One region of the Bacillus sp. Hm123 genome, then DNA from elsewhere that is predicted to be linked to it. Evidence: predicted binding sites of a transcription regulator. Region 1 holds the regulator's gene; each other region holds the start of a gene.

Region 1 (3,131 bases):
ATCCCATAGTTCGTTTAATACCGTTTTATTCGAGGTTAATTCTGCTTGCTCTTGATCGTAATAGCCGATAGAGACATTCGTTCCGAGTGTAAATGCACCTGCTAACACCGGAAGTTTATTGACGACAGTTTTCAAGAGGGTCGATTTCCCAGCTCCATTCGGTCCAACGAGTGCGATGCTGTCTTCTCTGGAAACGAGTGTCGTTAAGTGGGGAGCGATCGTTTTCTCTTCATAACCGATAGATAAATCATTGACTTTTAACACTTCATTCCCGCTTTGCTTTTCAATCGTAAACAAAAAGCTGGCCGATTTCTCATCTCCATCTGGGCGGTTCATTAATTCCATCCGCTGTAATTGTTTTCTTCGGCTTTGTGCTCGTTTTGTTGTCGATGCACGGGCAATATTGCGCTGAATAAAATCTTCAAGCTTCGCGACTTGCTCTTGCTGCTTTTCAAACATTTTCATTTCTTTTTCATACTGTTCCGCTTTTTGAACTAAATATTTGCTGTAGTTTCCATGAAATTTCTTCACTTTATGGCGAGATACTTCGTATACTTGTGTGACCACTTTGTCGAGGAAGTAACGGTCATGCGAGACGATTAAAATCGCGCCGCTGTAGTTTTGTAAATATTGTTCAAGCCAAGAAAGTGTTTGAATGTCTAAATGGTTCGTCGGCTCATCGAGTATTAAAATATCCGGCTTCGTTAACAGTAGCTTTCCTAATGCAAGCCGTGTTTTTTGTCCGCCGCTTAATGTCGATATTTTCGTGGAGTAATCAAAGTCGTGAAAGTTTAACCCGTGCAAAATCGAACGGATATCCGCTTCAAATTGATAGCCGCCTAGCTCTTTAAATTTATTTTGTAGCACATCGTATTCACTCATAACTTTATTGTAAGTGGCTTCATTTTCATATACGTCAGGATTCGACATTTGCGCTTCGAGACGGCGAATCGTCTGTTCCATCTCTTGCAAATGAGCAAAGACTGACAGCATTTCCTCCCAAATGGATAGGTCAGATTCTAAGCCGGTATTTTGGGCTAAGTAACCGATCGTCACACCCTTTGGCTTCATAATTTCTCCGGAGTCATACGAAAGATGGCCAGCAATTATTTTTAAAAGAGTCGATTTCCCTGCACCATTGCGGCCAACGAGGGCAATTCGATCCTTCGTTTGTACTTCTAATTTTATATTTGATAGGATCAGTTCAGCTCCGAAATACTTCGATAGCTGTTGAACTTGTAACAAAATCATCTTTTTCACCTCTATTTTCAGTGTATCCCATTCTACTAGTAGGAGCAATGTTGTAAGTTTGTTTCTCTTAATTGTGAAAAGGTAGACAAAGGTATAGGACAAAAAACGTAAATTATTGTATCATAACACGTAAGGGAAAAATAATGGAAGCGTTAACAAGTAAGTTAGTTGTAGTTGTGGGGGTATGATAAATGAATCAAGATTCAACGAAAATTCCGCAGGCAACAGCGAAGCGTCTGCCGTTGTACTACCGTTTCATCCAAAATTTACACTCTTCTGGAAAGCAAAGAGTTTCTTCGGCAGAATTAAGTGAGGCTGTTAAAGTGGACTCAGCAACAATTCGTCGGGACTTTTCTTATTTCGGAGCACTTGGAAAGAAAGGGTACGGTTACAATGTCAGCTATTTGCTATCTTTCTTTCGGAAAACATTAGACCAAGATGAAGTGACCAACGTAGCGTTAATTGGTGTAGGGAATTTAGGGACGGCTTTTTTGAATTATAATTTCATGAAAAATAATAATACGAAAATCCAAATGGCCTTTGATGTAGCTCACGATAAAGTGGGGACCATTATTGGAGATGTTCCCATTTATCATTTAGATGATTTAGAGGAGAAGTTGAAGGAAGCAGCGGTCCAGGTGGCTATTTTGACTGTGCCCTCTCAGGCGGCTCAAGGCATTACTGATCGACTGGCTGCCTCTAACATTAAAGGACTGTTAAACTTTACACCTGCACGATTAACGGTTCCGTCGTCGATTCGAGTACATTACATTGATCTTGCGGTCGAACTACAGTCATTAGTCTATTTTTTAAAGCATTATCCAGAAGTAACAGAAGAAAAGCCGGAATAGAAAAATATTGAAAAATCGGGTATGATGAAGGGGAGGGGGTGGTGTACGGATGACAATGGGTATAGGCAGTATTATATTAATTGCTGTCGTAGCACTATTGATTTTTGGACCGAAGAAGCTTCCTGAACTTGGACGGGCAGCTGGAGATACATTAAAGGAATTTAAACATGCAACAAAAGGGCTGGCAGACGATGACGACAAGCCAGCAGACAAAAAAGATCCCCAGTAATGAAGGATGAATGATCATGAGTCGACAAGACATGACGGTATATGAACACATTGGCGAATTGCGAAAACGGCTCATTATAGTAGTCGTTTTCTTCTTCTTTGCTATGATCGCCAGCCTATTTCTAGCAGAACCAATTATTCGTTATTTACAGCAGGCCGATGAGGCGAAGGAATTAACGATGAACGCTTTTCGGGTAACCGACCCATTAAAGATTTATTTTCAAATGGCTTTTGTGCTAGCCATTATTATAACGTCACCAATGATCCTCTTTCAGCTTTGGGCATTTGTTAGCCCGGGATTATTAGAGAAAGAGAGAAGAGTGACACTTAGTTACATTCCGGTATCGGTGTTGCTTTTTCTAGGGGGATTGTCATTTGCTTATTTTATTTTATTTCCGTACATTATTCATTTCATGATGAATTTATCAGGGAAATTAAATATTGAGCAAGTGATTGGCATTAATGAGTATTTTCAATTTTTGTTTCAAATTACGATTCCATTCGGTTTTCTGTTTCAATTGCCTGTTGTCACCTTGTTTTTAACGAGGCTCGGCATCATCACCCCGATGTTTTTGGCGCAAATTCGTCGATATGCCTATTTCGTCTTACTAGTTATTGCTGCACTTATTACGCCACCAGATATTATGTCGCATATGATGGTGACTGTGCCACTGTTCATCTTGTATGAAGTAAGTATTTGGATTTCGAAAATTGGTTATAGAAAAGCGATAGCAGCAGAAATTGAAGCAGAGAATGTAGAACAAGAATAAAAAAGGCTGTCCAAAGGGCAAGTCCTCTGAA
Region 2 (3,131 bases), 570 kb from region 1:
ATCAGTGACAAAGCAATAAAAGACATCGATCTATCGGCAGATGAAGCGATGTTCACTGGCTATAACGACTTATTTAAGAAGTTCATGCCTTTAAAAGATGATGGAAAGATTGGATTAAAAGGAAAAAATAATGTCATTACTCAAAATTATATCGGGTTAAATGAGGATTTTGTGGCATCCTTTTATTTCACTGCTGGTGGTTTACCTACCCTTATCGTTGACGACACAATTTTTGAACGCTTAAAGAAGGATCTTGATCCAACCATCCAAATGGAATCATCCATTTACATCGGCATTGATATTAAAGATAAAGAAAACATTAAGAAAGCAAACGATCTGTTCGAGACATTCTCTTCTAGTGAACAAGGAAGCAATCATTCTCAACTAGAAATGGCCTCGCAACAGAAATCAACTATGGGACTTGCCATGTTTATCGTCGGCTTCTTAGGCCTTACGTTCCTCATCACCTCTGGCTGTATTCTGTACTTTAAGCAAATGGATGAGAGCGAAGAAGAGAGAAGCAATTACACGATCTTAAGAAAACTCGGCTACACACAAGGCGATCTATTAAAAGGAATCCAAATTAAACAGCTCTTTAATTTTGGTATCCCATTAGTCGTCGGCTTACTACACAGCTACTTTGCCGTCCAATCCGGTTGGTTCCTATTCGGTACCGAAGTTTGGACGCCGATGATCATTGTCATGGTCATCTACACTGGCCTATACTCCATCTTCGGCCTATTATCCGTGCTTTACTACAAAAAAGTAATTAAAGAAGCATTGTAATCACACTTTATTATAGTAAAATAGACTCATCATCACCAAAAGTGATGATGAGTCTATTTTAGTTGTGGCTGACCTTTAATTGCTGAATCATATTCTCTACATAATAAAAATGATAATTATTGGACGAATTTCTTCCTTATAAATATGACAAACTAAACTTGTAAAATTTTTTTCACAAAATGGACTAGAAAAAAATCCGAAAATGTGGTATTTTTTATGTCGGTTTCTGAAATGTTTCACCAATCTGATTTAATTGGAGGGAATTTTCTTTGGAAATGACATTAGGAAATAAAGTGGTGTTAATTGGAACAGGTGCTGTCGGCTCAAGTTATGCATTTGCTTTAATGAATCAAGGAATTAGTAGTGAGCTCGTTCTTATTGATTTAAACGAAGGAAAGACGAAAGGCGATGTCATGGATTTGGATCACGGAGTTGTGTACGCGCCTAGTCCAATGAGTATCACTTTTGGTTCGTATGAAGATTGTAAGGATGCTGCAATCGTCGTCATTTGTGCAGGAGCAGCGCAAAAACCAGGGGAAACTAGATTAGATCTCGTCCAGAAGAATGTAAAGATTTTTGAATCAATTGTCGGCCAAGTGATGGATTCTGGATTTAATGGCATCTTTTTAGTTGCTACTAACCCCGTAGACATTTTAGCTTACGCCACATGGAAATACTCTGGTCTGCCGAAAGAGAGAGTTATTGGTTCAGGAACCGTATTGGATTCAGCCCGCTTCCGCTCTTTATTAGGTCAAGAGTTCAATACTGCACCTACAAGTGTGCACGCCTATATTATCGGTGAGCATGGCGATTCACAACTACCCGTTTGGAGCTCAGCCAATATTTCCAGTATCCCAGTCGCACCAAAGTTAACGGATGAAAGAAAAGCAGAAATCTCCATTCAAGTACGTGACGCAGCCTATAAAATTATTGAAGCAAAAGGTGCCACTTACTATGGAATTGCGATGGGATTAGCGAAAATAACGAAAGCCATCTTGCAAGATCATCAGATCACCTTACCAGTTGGTTCACTTTTAGAGGGTGAATATGGACATCATGATGTATACATCGGAGTACCTACTGTTTTAAATAGAACCGGTGCAAAAACCGTCTTAGAACTCTCGTTAAATGAACAGGAAAAGGCTCAATTCGATGGCTCCGTGAAAACATTGAAAGAGATTCAAGCACAGATTTGGACATAATTTGATTGACGAAGAGGAGTCTTAACTATGTTAGTAGAAACTTTTGATCCATTTAATCATCTTGGTATCTCAGCACTGGTTGCTGCGGTGCCAATCATCTTGTTCCTTTTATGTTTAACCGTGTTTAAAATGAAAGGACTGAATGCAGCACTACTTAATTTAGCCGTTACCTTCGCAATTACATTTTTCATATTTAAATTACCAGCAGGTGAATCGGTCGGTAGTGTGATTCAAGGATTGATTCAAGGTATTTTCCCGATTGGATATATCATTGTCATGGCTGTTTGGTTATACAAAATCTCAGTGAAATCTGGGCTATTTGACACTTTGCGTGGAAGTATTGCTAGTATTACACAAGATCAACGCCTTCAGCTTTTATTAATCGGCTTTTGCTTAAGTGCCTTTCTTGAAGGGGCTGCTGGCTTCGGTGTTCCGATTGCCATTTGTGCCGTATTATTAATTTCATTAGGCTTTCAACCGTTACAAGCAGCGATGCTTTGCTTAATTGCTAATGCGGCTGCTGGTGCGTTTGGAGCGATCGGTATTCCTGTAGGTATTATTGATACATTCGGTCTAGAAGGTGTCACAGCAATGGATGTATCTAAGATCAGTGCGTTCATTTTGCCAATTACAAACTTCATCATTCCATTTGTATTAATTTGGGTTCTTGATGGGTTCAAAGGTATTAAAGAAATATTCCCAGCTCTTTTAGTTACAGGCATCGTTTATTCAGCTACTCAAGCATTCATGACTGTATTCGTTGGTCCAGAGTTAGCTGACATTATACCAGCTTTAATCACGATGGGAGTTTTAACTATCTTCCTTAAAAAGTGGAAACCGAAAAATATTTTCACACTTAATGGGAAAGAAAATAAAGTTGAGACATACTCTATTGGCGAGGTTGTTAAAGCATGGTCTCCATTCTTATTGTTAACGGTTTATGTGTTAATTTGGAGCTCTGCGACTTTTAAAACCCTATTTGCTGAAGGTAACGTCCTTCACAATTCTATCATTAAGTTTGTAATTCCAGGATCTTCAATCAATATAAGCTTAGATTTTATTGGGGCAACTGGAACGGCTCTATTACTTGCTTGTGTAACAACAATCGCTATCACAAAAACGATCAATTTTGCAGAAGGATTC
Region 3 (3,131 bases), 1.5 Mb from region 1:
CATCCTGAGTTGGCCCAATCATCATTTATTACTTCGCGATTAATTCAAATGATTGAAGCATTCCTTTTTGTGTTTGCTTCAATTGATTAATTAAATCCTCACAAGCTTTTAATACTTCCGCACGGTTTTGCTGCTGTGCTTCAAGTGCATTTTTATATGTTTCTTCTAAATGAGCTTGAGATTTAGATAGCATTTCAACAGAAGCTTTCCCTGGACTCATTGCTAGTTCTTGAGTCGTATAGCTAATTTCCTCTAACTGATCCACCCATTCAGCTAAGTTTTTGCCACCAAGTTCTTGTTGATTCCAGGAAGAGTTCATCATACCCGTCTTCCATTCTGAAGACAACTTTTTAGAGTTTTCTTCTAACTTAGAGATTTGCGCACGACTAGAATTGATCCAATCCTTTTGTCTTTCAAACACTTGTAATGTTCTTTGCTCTAATCCATCTTGAGAAGAGTAGAATGTCTTAAATCCATTAAACCAACCGTCCCAAAACACATCGATTACGTCAATAGACTTGTTTGTTTCTTTTTTATTTGTCACTTTAAAGCCCTCCATTTAATTGAATTAAGGTCAAGTAGACCTTATATAAAAACTTATACAATCGCCAAATTATTCCTTTGTCAATTGCAAAGCTTTACAAAAATTATGCTGTCTGCACTGAAGAGGTCTCGTCTATTTTTTCGATTGATCGTCTTTATTCGTTGTGAATCCTGGTGGCATAAAAAACTGGCTGTATACATTGAAAAACTGATCAAGCATTTTTTGATACTGCTCTAGTGAAGCGGCCCACATCTGTAAATATTGCTCCCCTGCCGATGTAATCGAATAAATTCGCTTAGCAGGGCCTCCTGATGATGTATCCCACTCAGAAGTGACAAACTCATCCTTTTCCAATTGCCTCAATGTTCTATAAAAATTCCCTTGATCAATGGAATGAAACCCAAATTGAATAAGTTTTTGCATTAATTCATATCCGTGGGCATTCCAATCTCGTAAAAGAAGCAAAAGGACAGGAACCATAAAATTTTTCGGTGCGCCTGCTACATTTTTTTTCCCGTCTTTATCTTCTTTAGAGCTACGTCGGTTGGCAACCATCGCTATCACCTACTATATCTTTAATATTGCTTATATGTGTAATTTACACCTATATGCATTTTAAGTCAAGCGTTTCATTACCTACAAATATTGACAAAACCCATCTAAATCGACAACATCTGTAAAAAATATTGTCAGAATTATGGGATTATGAGTAGAATTTCACGTTTTTTTTTGGAACAAAAGATGGCTCATGTGTATTATCCTAAATATATAGCAATAGTTTTAAGATTTTCAAAAAACAAAAAATTAAAAGGAGTTAACGCGTAATGACCCAACAAACATTGCCAGACCCATTTACTGTGTGGAAAAGTTTTTACGAAAAAACAGAAGCTAGTTGGAATGATGTTCTCCACGAAACGATGCAGCAAGAGGCTTATGCTGAATGGATGGGCCAAACGCAAAACGCTTATTTGCAATTTCAGGAACTCATCCAAAAGACAACAGATGCATATTTAAAGCAAATGAATATGCCAACTCGTGAAGAAATTTCTAGCGTAGCCTCTTTAATTATTAATGTAGAAGAAAAAGTAGAAGAGCTGGATCAAAAAGTGGAAGATGAACTTTTAAACAGCCCTACTTTAGCTGAAATTAGCAAATTAAAAACAACGGTGGCTAGACTAGATAAAAAGATGGATCGAGTTTTAAAAGCATTGCAGCAAGTAGAGGAAGCAGCAACTGCACCGGAGCAACCGGAAAAAACTTCTGCTTCAACGGAAGCGGCTCCACCAAAAACAACACCACCCGCTTCACAACAAAAGAAATAAAGCGCTTAATCACACGTTATCTTCTAAAAACCTACATAAGGAGTGTATATAAATGGCAATCATTGAAAAGGAACTCATCCAAAAGAATGAAGATTTGTTAAGTTTAAAAGGGAAAGTTGTTATTGTAACAGGCGGCTCTCGCGGAATCGGTGCTACAATCGCGAAAGAACTAGCAAAAAAAGGGGCTAATGTTGTCATTAACTATAACTCAAGTTCAGATGCAGCTAAAGCTGTCGTAGAAGATATTGAAGGCTTTGGCGGGTCAGCAGTAGCTTTCAAAGCAAACGTTGCAAGCTTAGAAGAATCTCAACAATTAATTGAAGAAACGAAAAAGCAATTTGGCAAAATTGACATTCTTGTCAATAATGCTGGAATTACAAAAGATCGTTCATTCAAAAAGCTTAGTGAAGAAGAGTGGTACGATGTTATTAACATCAATTTAAATAGCATTTATCACACAACGTCTGCTGTTATCCATACAATGCTTGAGCAAAAATATGGTCGCATTATTAACATTAGCTCCATCGTTGGACAAGCAGGCGCCTTCGGTCAAACAAACTACTCTGCTTCAAAAGCAGGAATGATCGGCTTTACTAAATCTTTAGCTTTAGAAACAGCTAAAAATGGAATTACAGTGAATGCGATTTGCCCTGGCTATATCGAAACGGAAATGTCTGCAGCCATTCCAGATAATATTCTAGAGCAAATCGTGTCAAAGATTCCTATGAAACGCTTAGGGAAAACTTCCGAAGTAGCAGAAGCGGTTCTATTCCTCGCAAACAGCGATTACATTACAGGTCAATGCATCAACGTAAACGGTGGCGCATATATGTAATCAAAGCAAAATCGTTTGCTTGTAACATTTAAAAAGGGGGAATGCGATCGTGTACGCTACGACGAAAGAAATGGAAGCTTGGGTTAATACGTTACCGGAAAATATCCAAAAAAGCTATTATCGCTTTAAACGAGTATCCGAGGTGTTAACAAAAGAACCGGAACCACAAGTCGGTCTAACACCTAAAGAAGTCATTTGGACAAAAAATAAAGCCAAGCTATACCGTTACCAACCGGCAAAAGAAAAGACAAATAAAGTGCCGCTATTAATGATTTATGCGCTGATTAATAAGCCATATATATTAGACTTAACGCCCGGCAGTAGCTTAATCGAATATTTAACGGATCAGGGCCATGACGTTTACTTATTAGATTGGGGTACGCCTGGTTATGAAGATCGTCATATGAAATTAGATGATTACATGTTAGAT
Region 4 (3,131 bases), 1.5 Mb from region 1:
GTTACGACAGAACCTGTCACTACAGGCGGAAAGAAACGAACAAATTTACTAAAGAAAGAAGATACGAGTAAAACAAAAATACCTGAAGCAATAATCGCTCCATATACGGCAGAAATACCGAACGAGCCGCCGATGGCAATCATCGGACCAACAGCGGTGAAGGTACAGCCTAGCACCACTGGCAAGCCTATTCCTAAGAAACGTCCCTTCCACACTTGTAAAAAGGTCGCGATCCCGCACATGAAAATATCAATCGCTACTAAATATGTGAGCTGCTCCGCTGTTAATCCTAATGCTCCACCAACAATCAATGGAACAATGACCGCTCCCGCATACATCGCTAATACATGCTGCAAGCCTAGTGAAGCGGTTTTTAGCACCGATGTTTTCATACGCGAGCCTCCTCGACAAAGGTCACTTCGCCATTTTCAAGCGATTGTACACGAGCAAGCGACTCCACGCGGACATTCTTTTCTTCTAGTAGCTTTCTTCCATCTTGGAACGACTTCTCAATGACAATTCCAATACCAGCCACATGCACACCCGCTTGCTCGGCAATGTTTAATAATCCTAAAGCCGCTTGTCCGTTCGCTAGAAAATCATCAATAATCAAGACGCGATCTTCTTTATTTAAAAAGGCACTAGAAACCGCAATGCGATTCGATTGTTGCTTCGTAAATGAATACACATCCGCTGTTAATAATCCTTCTGTTAACGTCAACGATTGACGCTTTCTAGCAAAGATCACCGGTACACCCATCTCTAGTCCAGCCATCACACTTGGCGCAATCCCACTAGATTCAATCGTTAAAATTTTCGTAATGCCCTCTTCTGCAAATAAGCGAGCAAATTCTTGTCCCATTTCTTTCATTAATACTGGGTCAATTTGGTGATTTAAAAAGGCATCTACTTTTAATACTTCATTTGAAAGCACTTTGCCTTCTTCGATAATTTTTTGTTTTAAACGATCCATCTCTATTTCCCCCTCAACAATAGTTGATCTTTGGGGCATAAAAAAGCCCAAAGATCATTACATTCCTCAAAAAAAGAGTGAAGCAATGCCCTCTGGGTTCTTTCGCTGCATTCATACAGCCACTGCTCACTCATAGTCAGACGATTTACGGTCATCCGGTAGAAACTTGCAGGCCCTATCCCCGCGATTATATGAGCGAATGATATTTTTTAATGTATTCACATTATATCAGCAAAACAAAGAAATTCAAGTTTATTTACGAACATTAAGAGTTTTTTCATAAAAATTATTCGTAAAATGAACTTTTTTTCCATTCCTACTCCTCATTCATTTGACCTTTTCTTTACATATCCTTCATACATTCTTCACATTTATTTCACAAATCCACTTCTGTTTTGTGATAATTCTCACAGAAGAAATCCATTCCCACTCTTATGATGATGGTAACGAAAGATATTCGATAGGAGAAGAAGGAGTGAGATCCGTGGCAAAGCTTGAAACGAAAGAAATGACAGAAGTGAAAGTAAATCCAGAAGATTCTTCATCGTTGAAAGGTACGTTGTACGCTGTATTTGGCATAGGAATATTTCTTGTCATCACTTGGCTTATCGTTTTTTCCATTTTCTTAGAACGCAATTAGGAGAGGAGTTATAAATTATGCATCTTCATCGTTATGAAAAATGGTGGTTAACCTTTGGGATTGCATCTTTAGTCGTCTTTCTTGTTATTTTAGGAATTAGCGCTTTCCATCAAGGTCATCAACCTCCTAGTGCGAATGCTGTTATCAATCATGAAAAAGTAGAACAAATTAAGCCGTTTGATCAACCAGGCTTAACGAAAGTGGAAGGAAAAGATTGGGATTACGAATTAGTCGTACTTGCATCCGCATTCTTTTATGATCCCGGTGAAGTCGAAATTCCAGTAGGTTCAACAGTAAAAGTGATTGCGACAACAAAAGATGTCGTGCATGGTTTTGAAGTAGCTGGCACGAATATTAACATGATGCTTGTTCCAGGTCACGTGAACGAATTAGTCACAACTTTTGATAAAGCTGGCGAATATCTCGTTGTTTGTAATGAATACTGTGGTACTGGTCACCACACAATGAAATCGATGTTTAAGGTGGTGGAAGAACAATGAAAAACCCATTGACAAAAGTCGATCGCCGCGATGCTAAATTAGCAATGGCTCATATGTATGTTGCGTTCGCAGCTCTTGCTCTCGGAGGGCTTGCTGGTTTACTTCAAGTATTAGTTCGCTCTGGACGCTTTGAGTTACCATTAAATATCGGCTATTATCAAGTATTAACGACACATGGTGTATTACTCGGACTCGTTTTAACTACTTTCTTTATTCTTGGCTTTCAAACAGCAGGTGTCAGTCGTACAGCTGGTACATTATCTAACAAGCAACGTCTAACAGGATGGATTGGCTTTTGGGTGATGTTAATCGGTACAACGATGGCTGCAACTATGATTCTATTAAATGAAGCAACTGTTCTTTATACATTTTATGCCCCATTAAAAGCTCACTGGATTTTCTATCTTGGATTAACATTCGTTGTTGTTGGTAGCTGGTTAGTTGGATTTGCACAAGTAGCGAAATACATCTCTTGGCGCAAAGAAAACCCTGGCCAACCTGGACCGCTCTTTACGTTTATGGCTGTCATCAATATCGTTCTCTGGTTCGTGGCAACAATCGGTGTAGCAACAGAAGTTATCTTCCAATTACTTCCTTGGTCTTTAGGCTTAGTCGATCGTGTAGACGTACTCATTAGCCGTACACTATTCTGGTATTTCGGACATCCGCTCGTTTACTTCTGGTTACTTCCAGCATATATGTGTTGGTATGTCATCATTCCGAAAATCGTCGGCGGAAAAATCTTCTCTGACTCCCTAGCAAGACTGTCCTTTATCTTATTCTTATTATTCTCTGTGCCGGTCGGTTTTCACCATCAGTTAACAGAGCCCGGAATTAGCCCATTCTGGAAATTCCTTCAGGTCGTATTAACGATGATGGTCGTTATTCCATCGTTAATGACAGCGTTTAGCTTATTTGCGACATTTGAGTTATACGGTCGTTCTCGTGATGCGAAAGGGTTATTTGACTGGTTTAAAATGCTTCCTTGGAAAGATGCGCGCTTTGTCGTTCCATTTAT

The links. The regulator Rex, encoded in region 1, represses fermentation and respiration genes when NADH is low (regulators of the CRP and FNR family bind a similar motif). The targets are predictions, from matches to a motif close to TTGTGAAATATTTCACAA.
Region 2: a site for Rex is predicted at 1,011-1,028, ahead of ACSVDJ_RS18315 (L-lactate dehydrogenase). Genes of this name have one in related genera too.
Region 3: a site for Rex is predicted at 1,250-1,267, ahead of ACSVDJ_RS13390 (poly(R)-hydroxyalkanoic acid synthase subunit PhaE). Genes of this name have one in related genera too.
Region 4: a site for Rex is predicted at 1,369-1,386, ahead of ACSVDJ_RS10355 (cytochrome c oxidase subunit 2A). Genes of this name have one in related genera too.

Annotation. Positions count from the first base shown of each region.
Region 1 is NZ_CM200277.1:489,101-492,231, forward strand. It holds gene ACSVDJ_RS02740 (ABC-F family ATP-binding cassette domain-containing protein) at 1-1,251, opposite strand, end outside; gene ACSVDJ_RS02745 (redox-sensing transcriptional repressor Rex) at 1,443-2,102, shown strand; gene ACSVDJ_RS02750 (twin-arginine translocase TatA/TatE family subunit) at 2,152-2,331, shown strand; gene tatC (twin-arginine translocase subunit TatC) at 2,348-3,100, shown strand.
Region 2 is NZ_CM200277.1:3,515,116-3,518,246, forward strand. It holds gene ACSVDJ_RS18310 (FtsX-like permease family protein) at 1-786, shown strand, start outside; gene ACSVDJ_RS18315 (L-lactate dehydrogenase) at 1,056-1,988, shown strand; gene ACSVDJ_RS18320 (L-lactate permease) at 2,016-3,131, shown strand, end outside.
Region 3 is NZ_CM200277.1:2,567,646-2,570,776, forward strand. It holds gene phaP (polyhydroxyalkanoic acid inclusion protein PhaP) at 29-544, opposite strand; gene phaQ (poly-beta-hydroxybutyrate-responsive repressor) at 677-1,099, opposite strand; gene ACSVDJ_RS13390 (poly(R)-hydroxyalkanoic acid synthase subunit PhaE) at 1,369-1,866, shown strand; gene fabG (3-oxoacyl-[acyl-carrier-protein] reductase) at 1,961-2,701, shown strand; gene phaC (class III poly(R)-hydroxyalkanoic acid synthase subunit PhaC) at 2,772-3,131, shown strand, end outside.
Region 4 is NZ_CM200277.1:2,006,652-2,009,782, forward strand. It holds gene ACSVDJ_RS10345 (nucleobase:cation symporter-2 family protein) at 1-392, opposite strand, end outside; gene ACSVDJ_RS10350 (xanthine phosphoribosyltransferase) at 389-973, opposite strand; purine riboswitch at 1,087-1,188, opposite strand; gene ACSVDJ_RS10355 (cytochrome c oxidase subunit 2A) at 1,449-1,613, shown strand; gene ACSVDJ_RS10360 (cytochrome c oxidase subunit II) at 1,631-2,113, shown strand; gene ACSVDJ_RS10365 (b(o/a)3-type cytochrome-c oxidase subunit 1) at 2,110-3,131, shown strand, end outside.